One region of the Pseudomonas chaetocerotis genome, then DNA from elsewhere that is predicted to be linked to it. Evidence: predicted binding sites of a transcription regulator. Region 1 holds the regulator's gene; each other region holds the start of a gene.
What was found. The regulator sigma-54, encoded in region 1, starts transcription at its own class of promoters, with help from an activator protein. The targets are predictions, from matches to a motif close to ANTGGCATNNANNTTGCTNT.
Positions count from the first base shown of each region.

Region 2: the regulator sigma-54 is predicted to act here: its motif matches at 1,018-1,037, upstream of H3221_RS21035 (CmpA/NrtA family ABC transporter substrate-binding protein).
Region 3: the regulator sigma-54 is predicted to act here: its motif matches at 1,485-1,504, upstream of glnK (P-II family nitrogen regulator).

Region 1 is NZ_JACFYX020000001.1:260,063-262,262, forward strand. Features, by position in the region: gene lptB (LPS export ABC transporter ATP-binding protein) at 1-351, shown strand, start outside; gene H3221_RS01285 (RNA polymerase factor sigma-54) at 542-2,035, shown strand; gene hpf (ribosome hibernation-promoting factor, HPF/YfiA family) at 2,135-2,200, shown strand, end outside.
Region 2 is NZ_JACFYX020000013.1:104,536-106,735, forward strand. Features, by position in the region: gene acnB (bifunctional aconitate hydratase 2/2-methylisocitrate dehydratase) at 1-628, shown strand, start outside; gene H3221_RS21030 (YgdI/YgdR family lipoprotein) at 778-987, shown strand; gene H3221_RS21035 (CmpA/NrtA family ABC transporter substrate-binding protein) at 1,215-2,200, shown strand, end outside.
Region 3 is NZ_JACFYX020000012.1:95,633-97,832, forward strand. Features, by position in the region: gene H3221_RS20215 (ammonium transporter) at 1-614, opposite strand, end outside; gene glnK (P-II family nitrogen regulator) at 949-1,287, opposite strand; gene H3221_RS20225 (accessory factor UbiK family protein) at 1,697-1,957, shown strand; gene H3221_RS20230 (YifB family Mg chelatase-like AAA ATPase) at 2,061-2,200, shown strand, end outside.

The DNA of each region.
Region 1 (2,200 bases):
CATATCCACCATATCGCCGACAATCTCGGCATGAGCCTGTCCGGCGGTGAACGACGCCGCGTGGAGATTGCCCGAGCCCTGGCGACCAACCCCAAGTTCATCCTGCTCGACGAACCCTTTGCCGGGGTAGATCCGATCTCGGTGGGCGATATCAAACAGATCATCCATCACCTCAAGGCCAAGGGCATCGGCATCCTGATCACCGATCACAACGTGCGTGAAACCCTGGACATCTGCGAGACCGCCTACATCGTCAACGATGGACAGCTGATCGCCGAGGGTAACGCCGAGACCATCCTCGCCAACCAGACGGTGAAAGAGGTATATCTGGGCCATGAATTCCGCCTGTAACAGGCTGCGTGAAAACCACTGTGCTCGGCGCTGCTGCGTCAAAAACAGCCTGTAGGTTGCCCACTATTTCGCTACAGAAATATTGCACCCCCTAGGCAAAAACGAGAAGTTCAGGCATATAATTTGCTTCCTGCGGCGCTTCGGCGCCCTGATGTGGAAGGCGTAACTCGCCAGTAAATTAAGGTCTGCAATGAAACCATCGCTAGTCCTCAAGATGGGCCAGCAGCTGACGATGACCCCGCAGCTGCAACAGGCTATCCGCCTCCTCCAACTGTCCACCCTGGACCTGCAACAGGAAATCCAGGAGGCGCTGGAATCCAATCCCATGCTCGAGCGCCAGGAAGACGGCGACGACTTCGACAACAGCGATCCAATGGCTGATGGCGCCGAAAGCGCCACGCCGACCCCGAGCAAGGAAGAGAGCTACCAGGAAACCACCCCCACGGTGGATAACCTGGAAGAGGGCGAGTGGGGCGAGCGCATTCCCAACGAGTTGCCGGTCGATACCGCCTGGGAAGACATCTACCAGACCAGCGCCAGTAGCCTGCCCAGCAACGATGATGACGAGTGGGACTTCACCACCCGCACTTCCAGCGGCGAGAGCCTGCACAGTCACCTGCTCTGGCAGCTGAACCTGGCGCCCATGTCGGACAAGGATCGCCTGATCGCGGCCACCCTGATCGACTGCATCAACAACGACGGTTACCTCGAAGAAACGCTAGAGGAAGTCACCGAATCCTTCGACCCCGAGCTGGATGTCGAACTGGACGAAGTGGAAGTGGTGCTGCATCGCATCCAGCAGTTCGAACCGGCCGGTATCGGCGCCCGCGATCTGCGCGAATGCCTGCTGCTGCAACTGCGCCAACTGCCTGCCGGCACGCCTTGGCTGAGCGAGACACAACGCGTGGTCGGTGACTACCTGGAACTGCTCGGTAGCCGCGATTATGCCCAGCTGATGCGCCGCACCAAGCTCAAGGAAGACGAGCTGCGCCAGGTCATCGACCTGATCCAGCGCCTGAATCCGCGTCCAGGTTCGCAAATCGAATCCAGCGAACCGGAATACGTCGTGCCCGACGTCATCGTGCGCAAGCACAACGAACGCTGGCTGGTGGAACTGAACCAGGAGGCCATGCCACGCCTGCGGGTCAATCCGCAATATGCCGGCTTCGTCAAACGCGCCGACTCCAGTGCCGACAACACCTTCATGCGCAACCAGCTGCAGGAAGCACGCTGGTTCATCAAGAGCCTGCAGAGTCGTAACGAAACGCTGATGAAGGTGGCCACGCAGATCGTCGAGCACCAGCGTGGTTTCCTCGACTACGGCGACGAGGCGATGAAACCCCTGGTGCTGCACGACATCGCCGAAGCGGTGGGTATGCATGAGTCGACGATCTCACGCGTTACCACGCAGAAATTCATGCACACACCGCGCGGTATTTACGAGCTGAAATATTTCTTCTCCAGCCACGTCAGCACCTCTGAAGGCGGAGAATGCTCGTCCACCGCGATCCGCGCGATCATCAAAAAACTGGTTGCAGCAGAAAACGCGAAAAAGCCGTTGAGCGACAGCAAGATCGCTGGTTTACTGGAAGCACAAGGCATCCAAGTCGCCCGTCGGACGGTCGCCAAGTATCGCGAGTCCCTCGGTATAGCGCCCTCCAGTGAGCGCAAGCGACTGATGTAGGCCAGATCGACTGAAGGCCTCAGGCCTTCAGGCCAAAGTGTTCCGGCGGCGGGTCGAACCAGACCCGTCTCTTACACAAGGCAACAAGGAGAAAGCGGTATGCAAGTCAACATCAGTGGACATCAGCTGGATGTGACCGACGCCCTGCGTGACTATATCGGCGAG
Region 2 (2,200 bases), on a different contig from region 1:
GGAAGCCGACAAGGACGCCGAGTACGCCGAAGTTATCGAAATCGACCTGGCCCAGCTCAACGAGCCGGTACTGTGCGCCCCGAACGACCCGGACGATGCGCGCCTGCTGTCCACCGTGGCTGGCGACAAGATCGACGAAGTGTTCATCGGTTCGTGCATGACCAACATTGGTCACTTCCGCGCTGCTGGCAAGCTGCTGGACAAGGTCAAGGGCGGTATCCCCACCCGTCTGTGGCTGTCGCCGCCGACCAAGATGGATGCTCACCAGTTGACCGAAGAAGGCTACTACGGCATCTACGGCAAGGCCGGCGCACGCATGGAGATGCCGGGCTGCTCGCTGTGCATGGGTAACCAGGCACGTGTGGCTGCCAACTCCACCGTGGTATCGACCTCGACCCGTAACTTCCCGAACCGTCTGGGCGACGGCGCCAACGTGTACCTGGCTTCTGCCGAACTGGCAGCGGTCGCTTCGATTCTCGGCAAGCTGCCGACTGTCGAGGAGTACATGGTCTACGCCAAGGATATCGACAGCATGGCTGGCGACATCTACCGCTACCTGAGCTTCGACCAGATCGCCGACTTCCGCGAAGCGGCAGCGAACGCCAAGATCCCGGTCGTTCAGGCCTGATCAAAGCGCCGTAGACAGAGCCCCGCCTAGTGCGGGGCTTTTTCATGCGCGCGCACAAAGATCATTTTGCCGCACCCCGCTTGCAGCCGATGCGCCACCGTCTACCGTCTGAAATGGGGAGTCCCCCGACAACCATTCAGGAGTCCATCATGAAGCCATGGATCATTGCCGCCCTGTGCCTGTTCGGCCTGGCCGGTTGCAGCAGCGAGTACATCATCACCACCACCGATGGCCAGATGCTCACCAGCGACGGCAAACCGGAACTGGACAGGGACACCGGCATGCTCGAATTCACCGATAGCGAGGGCCGCAAGCAGCAGATACCGCAAAGCAACGTGAAGCAGATGCTGGAGCGCTGAACCCATCATCCAACGCTGTACATTCTGCACACTGGCATATGACTTGCTTTCTCTCCATGCAGTGAGCCCCTCCGGCGACGGACAAGGCCCAAACGACAACGGCGTCGTATCCGAACTCAGCCCTTCAGGGCGGTGGTCGGTACGGCGCCTTTTTTGTGGGCCACCCGCACAGCCCTGCAAACCTCAACCGGCGGCTCGGAACCCAATGCGTGGATGAAGGAAGTGACATGAGCGAACAGCCTATCCCTCGCGGCGACGCCCTGGCCTGGGTCGGCGGCAGCGATGCACCGGAAAAGAGCGTGCTGAACATCGGCTTCATGGCCCTGAGCGATTCCGCCTCGGTGATAGTCGCGGCCACCCAGGGCTTTGCCGAAAAATACGGGCTGAGTCTCAAACTGCAACGCCAGGCCTCCTGGGCCGGCCTGCGCGACAGGCTACTTAGCGGCGAACTGGACGCCGCCCATAGCCTGTATGGTTTGATCTATGGGGTCCAGCTCGGCCTCGGCGGTGCAGCGGCAACCGACATGGCAGTGCTCATGGGGCTGAACCAGAACGGCCAGAGCATCAACCTGTCGCACACACTGCAAAACGCTGGCGTGACCAGTGGCGAAGCACTGCATCAACATGTGCACCAGAACAGAGCAAGACTGACCTTCGCCCAGACCTTTCCCACCGGTACCCATGCGATGTGGCTCTACTACTGGCTAGCAAGCCAGGGCGTCCACCCACTACGCGATGTCGACAGTGTCGTGGTACCGCCACCGCAGATGATCGAACACCTCGAGGCCAAGCGCATCGACGGCTTCTGCGTCGGCGAACCCTGGACCGCCAAGGCCGTCGATGAACAGCTCGGCTGCACCGTCACCACCATCCAGGCAATCTGGCCGGATCACCCCGAGAAGGTGCTTGGCTGCACCCGCGCCTTCGCCGAACAGAACCCCAACACCGCCCGCGCGCTGATCATGGCAGTGCTCGACGCCGCACGCTTCATCGACGATAGCGAAGAAAACAGACGCAGCACCGCCCTGCTGCTCAGCGGCAGCGAATACGTCAACGCGCCAGTTTCGGCGATCACTCCCCGTTTTCTCGGCCAGTATCAAGACGGTCTCGGTCACGCCTGGCAGGACGAGCATCCGCTGCGCTTTCATGCCAATGGCCTGGTCAACCAGCCTTACCTGTCCGACGCCATGTGGTTCATGACCCAGTTCCGCCG
Region 3 (2,200 bases), on a different contig from region 1:
TGGCCATTGGCGCCGTATTTGCCTTTGCGTGCACCGAGCAGCAGGACACCCGCCAGAGCAGCGGTGGCACCGGCCATGTGAACCACGCCGGAACCTGCGAAGTCGAGGAAGCCCGCTTCGTTGAGGAAGCCCGAGCCCCATTTCCAGAAGCCCTGAACCGGGTAGATGAAGCCGGTCATGACCACGGCGAACGCCAGGAATGCCCACAGCTTCATGCGCTCGGCAACGGCACCGGAAACGATCGACATGCAGGTCGCGGCGAACACCACCTGGAAGAAGAAGTCCGAACGGGCCGAGTAGTAAGGTGCATCGTCACCACCGGCAAGTACCGAGTCGACGCTGTTTTCGTCACCGATCAGGAAGCCCAGGCTCGGCAGGATGCCGCCTTCCGGGCTGGAGTACATGATGTGGTAGCCGATCACCAGGTACATGACGCTGGCAACGGCGTAGAGCGCCACGTTCTTGGTCAGGATCTCGGTGGTGTTCTTGGCACGCACCAGGCCGGATTCGAGCATGGCAAAACCCGCTGCCATCCACATCACCAGGGCACCACAGATCAGAAAGTAGAAGGTATCGAAGCCGTACTGCAATGCAGTCAATGCTGTGTTATCCATTTTTCACCTCTTGCCGGCGCTTTTGTTGTGCGCTGTTCGGTTGAAACGTCCAGGTTGGCTCAGGACGCGTTCCGCATGCTTTACAGGTCGTTGCCACGCTCGTACTGGATCACCGGAACCCCTGCGCCATGAGGCGACCAGGCATTCCCATCACTAGGCCAAGCGCAAGACCTCAAGAGGATCTGGCACAGCAGAGCGGCGAAGGCATCGCCAGCTCCGGCTTTGGCCCTCGAAAACAGCGTAAAGCCAGAATTCGAGGACAAAAGGGCTCCTAGCCCTGCGAAAGTTCGCAGAGTCATGGGTATACTCCTGGGGCGTGGGGTTCGGAGGCTTGTTAGATCGCGTCGGTATCGGTTTCGCCGGTACGGATACGAATCGCCTGTTCCAGGTTGACTACGAAAATTTTGCCGTCGCCGATCTTGCCGGTGTTGGCAGCCTTGGTGATGGCCTCGATCACGCGATCGAGCTGATCGTCAGCGATGGCCACGTCGATCTTCACCTTGGGCAGGAAATCGACCACATACTCGGCACCGCGATACAGCTCGGTATGGCCTTTCTGGCGGCCGAAGCCCTTGACTTCGGTGACGGTAATGCCCTGCACGCCGATCTCCGACAGCGACTCGCGCACGTCGTCCAGCTTGAACGGCTTGATGATGGCAGTGACTAGCTTCATGAAACTTTCTCCCGTGTAAGGTGGACTTGCCCCAGGAATTGCGAACCCGACTCAAGTCTAAGCGCAGTGTCTGGCTTTTGTAATGCACCGACCGCTCCAGCCTGGCGTGGTCGATACCCACCAACCGCTCCCGACGAAACACTCCCCCGCTTCGCCTGCAGCACCAGAACTGCATCGGTGCATGCGTCGCTGGGGTCTAAGCAGAAAGCTTGCCAGCTCACGCAAAAGCACTATCTATCAGGCCTTTAACAGCTTCCAGCCACAGTGACCGGTCATTCACGCCAAACGCCACGCACGAAATTGGTGCATCGATACATTCCATGATGCTCAAAATCGTGCAGTCGCCGCTCAGCCGCCCCGCACCTACCTGCGTGCTACACTGCCGACCGTCTGTTTACGGAACCTGATCATGCTGCCGCCGAAAGCCTTGCTCGATACGCTCAGTAGCCACGCCTCGCGTCTTTTCAGCGGCGACAGCCCGCTGCCGCGCGCCGAACTGGAAGCGCAGTTCAAAGCCCTGCTGCAGAGCGGTTTCAGCAAGCTCGATCTGGTCAGCCGTGATGAATTCGACAGCCAGATGGTGGTCCTGGCCCGCACCCGCGCTCGCCTCGAAGCGCTGGAAGCCAAGGTCGCCGAACTGGAAGCCAAGCTGAACCCGCCCGCCGACTGAACCGACGGAACGTTGAAAACGCAGGCGACGACGGTTTAACCCCTTGTCGCCAATGCAGAGCGTTTTCAATGGCCGCCCAGGCGGGCCTGATCAAGGAGTGATCATGTCCCTGGCCATCGTCCACAGCCGCGCCCAGGTCGGCGTCGAAGCACCGGCCGTCACCGTCGAAGCGCACCTGGCCAATGGCCTGCCTTCCCTGACGCTGGTGGGGCTGCCGGAAACTGCGGTCAAGGAGAGCAAGGA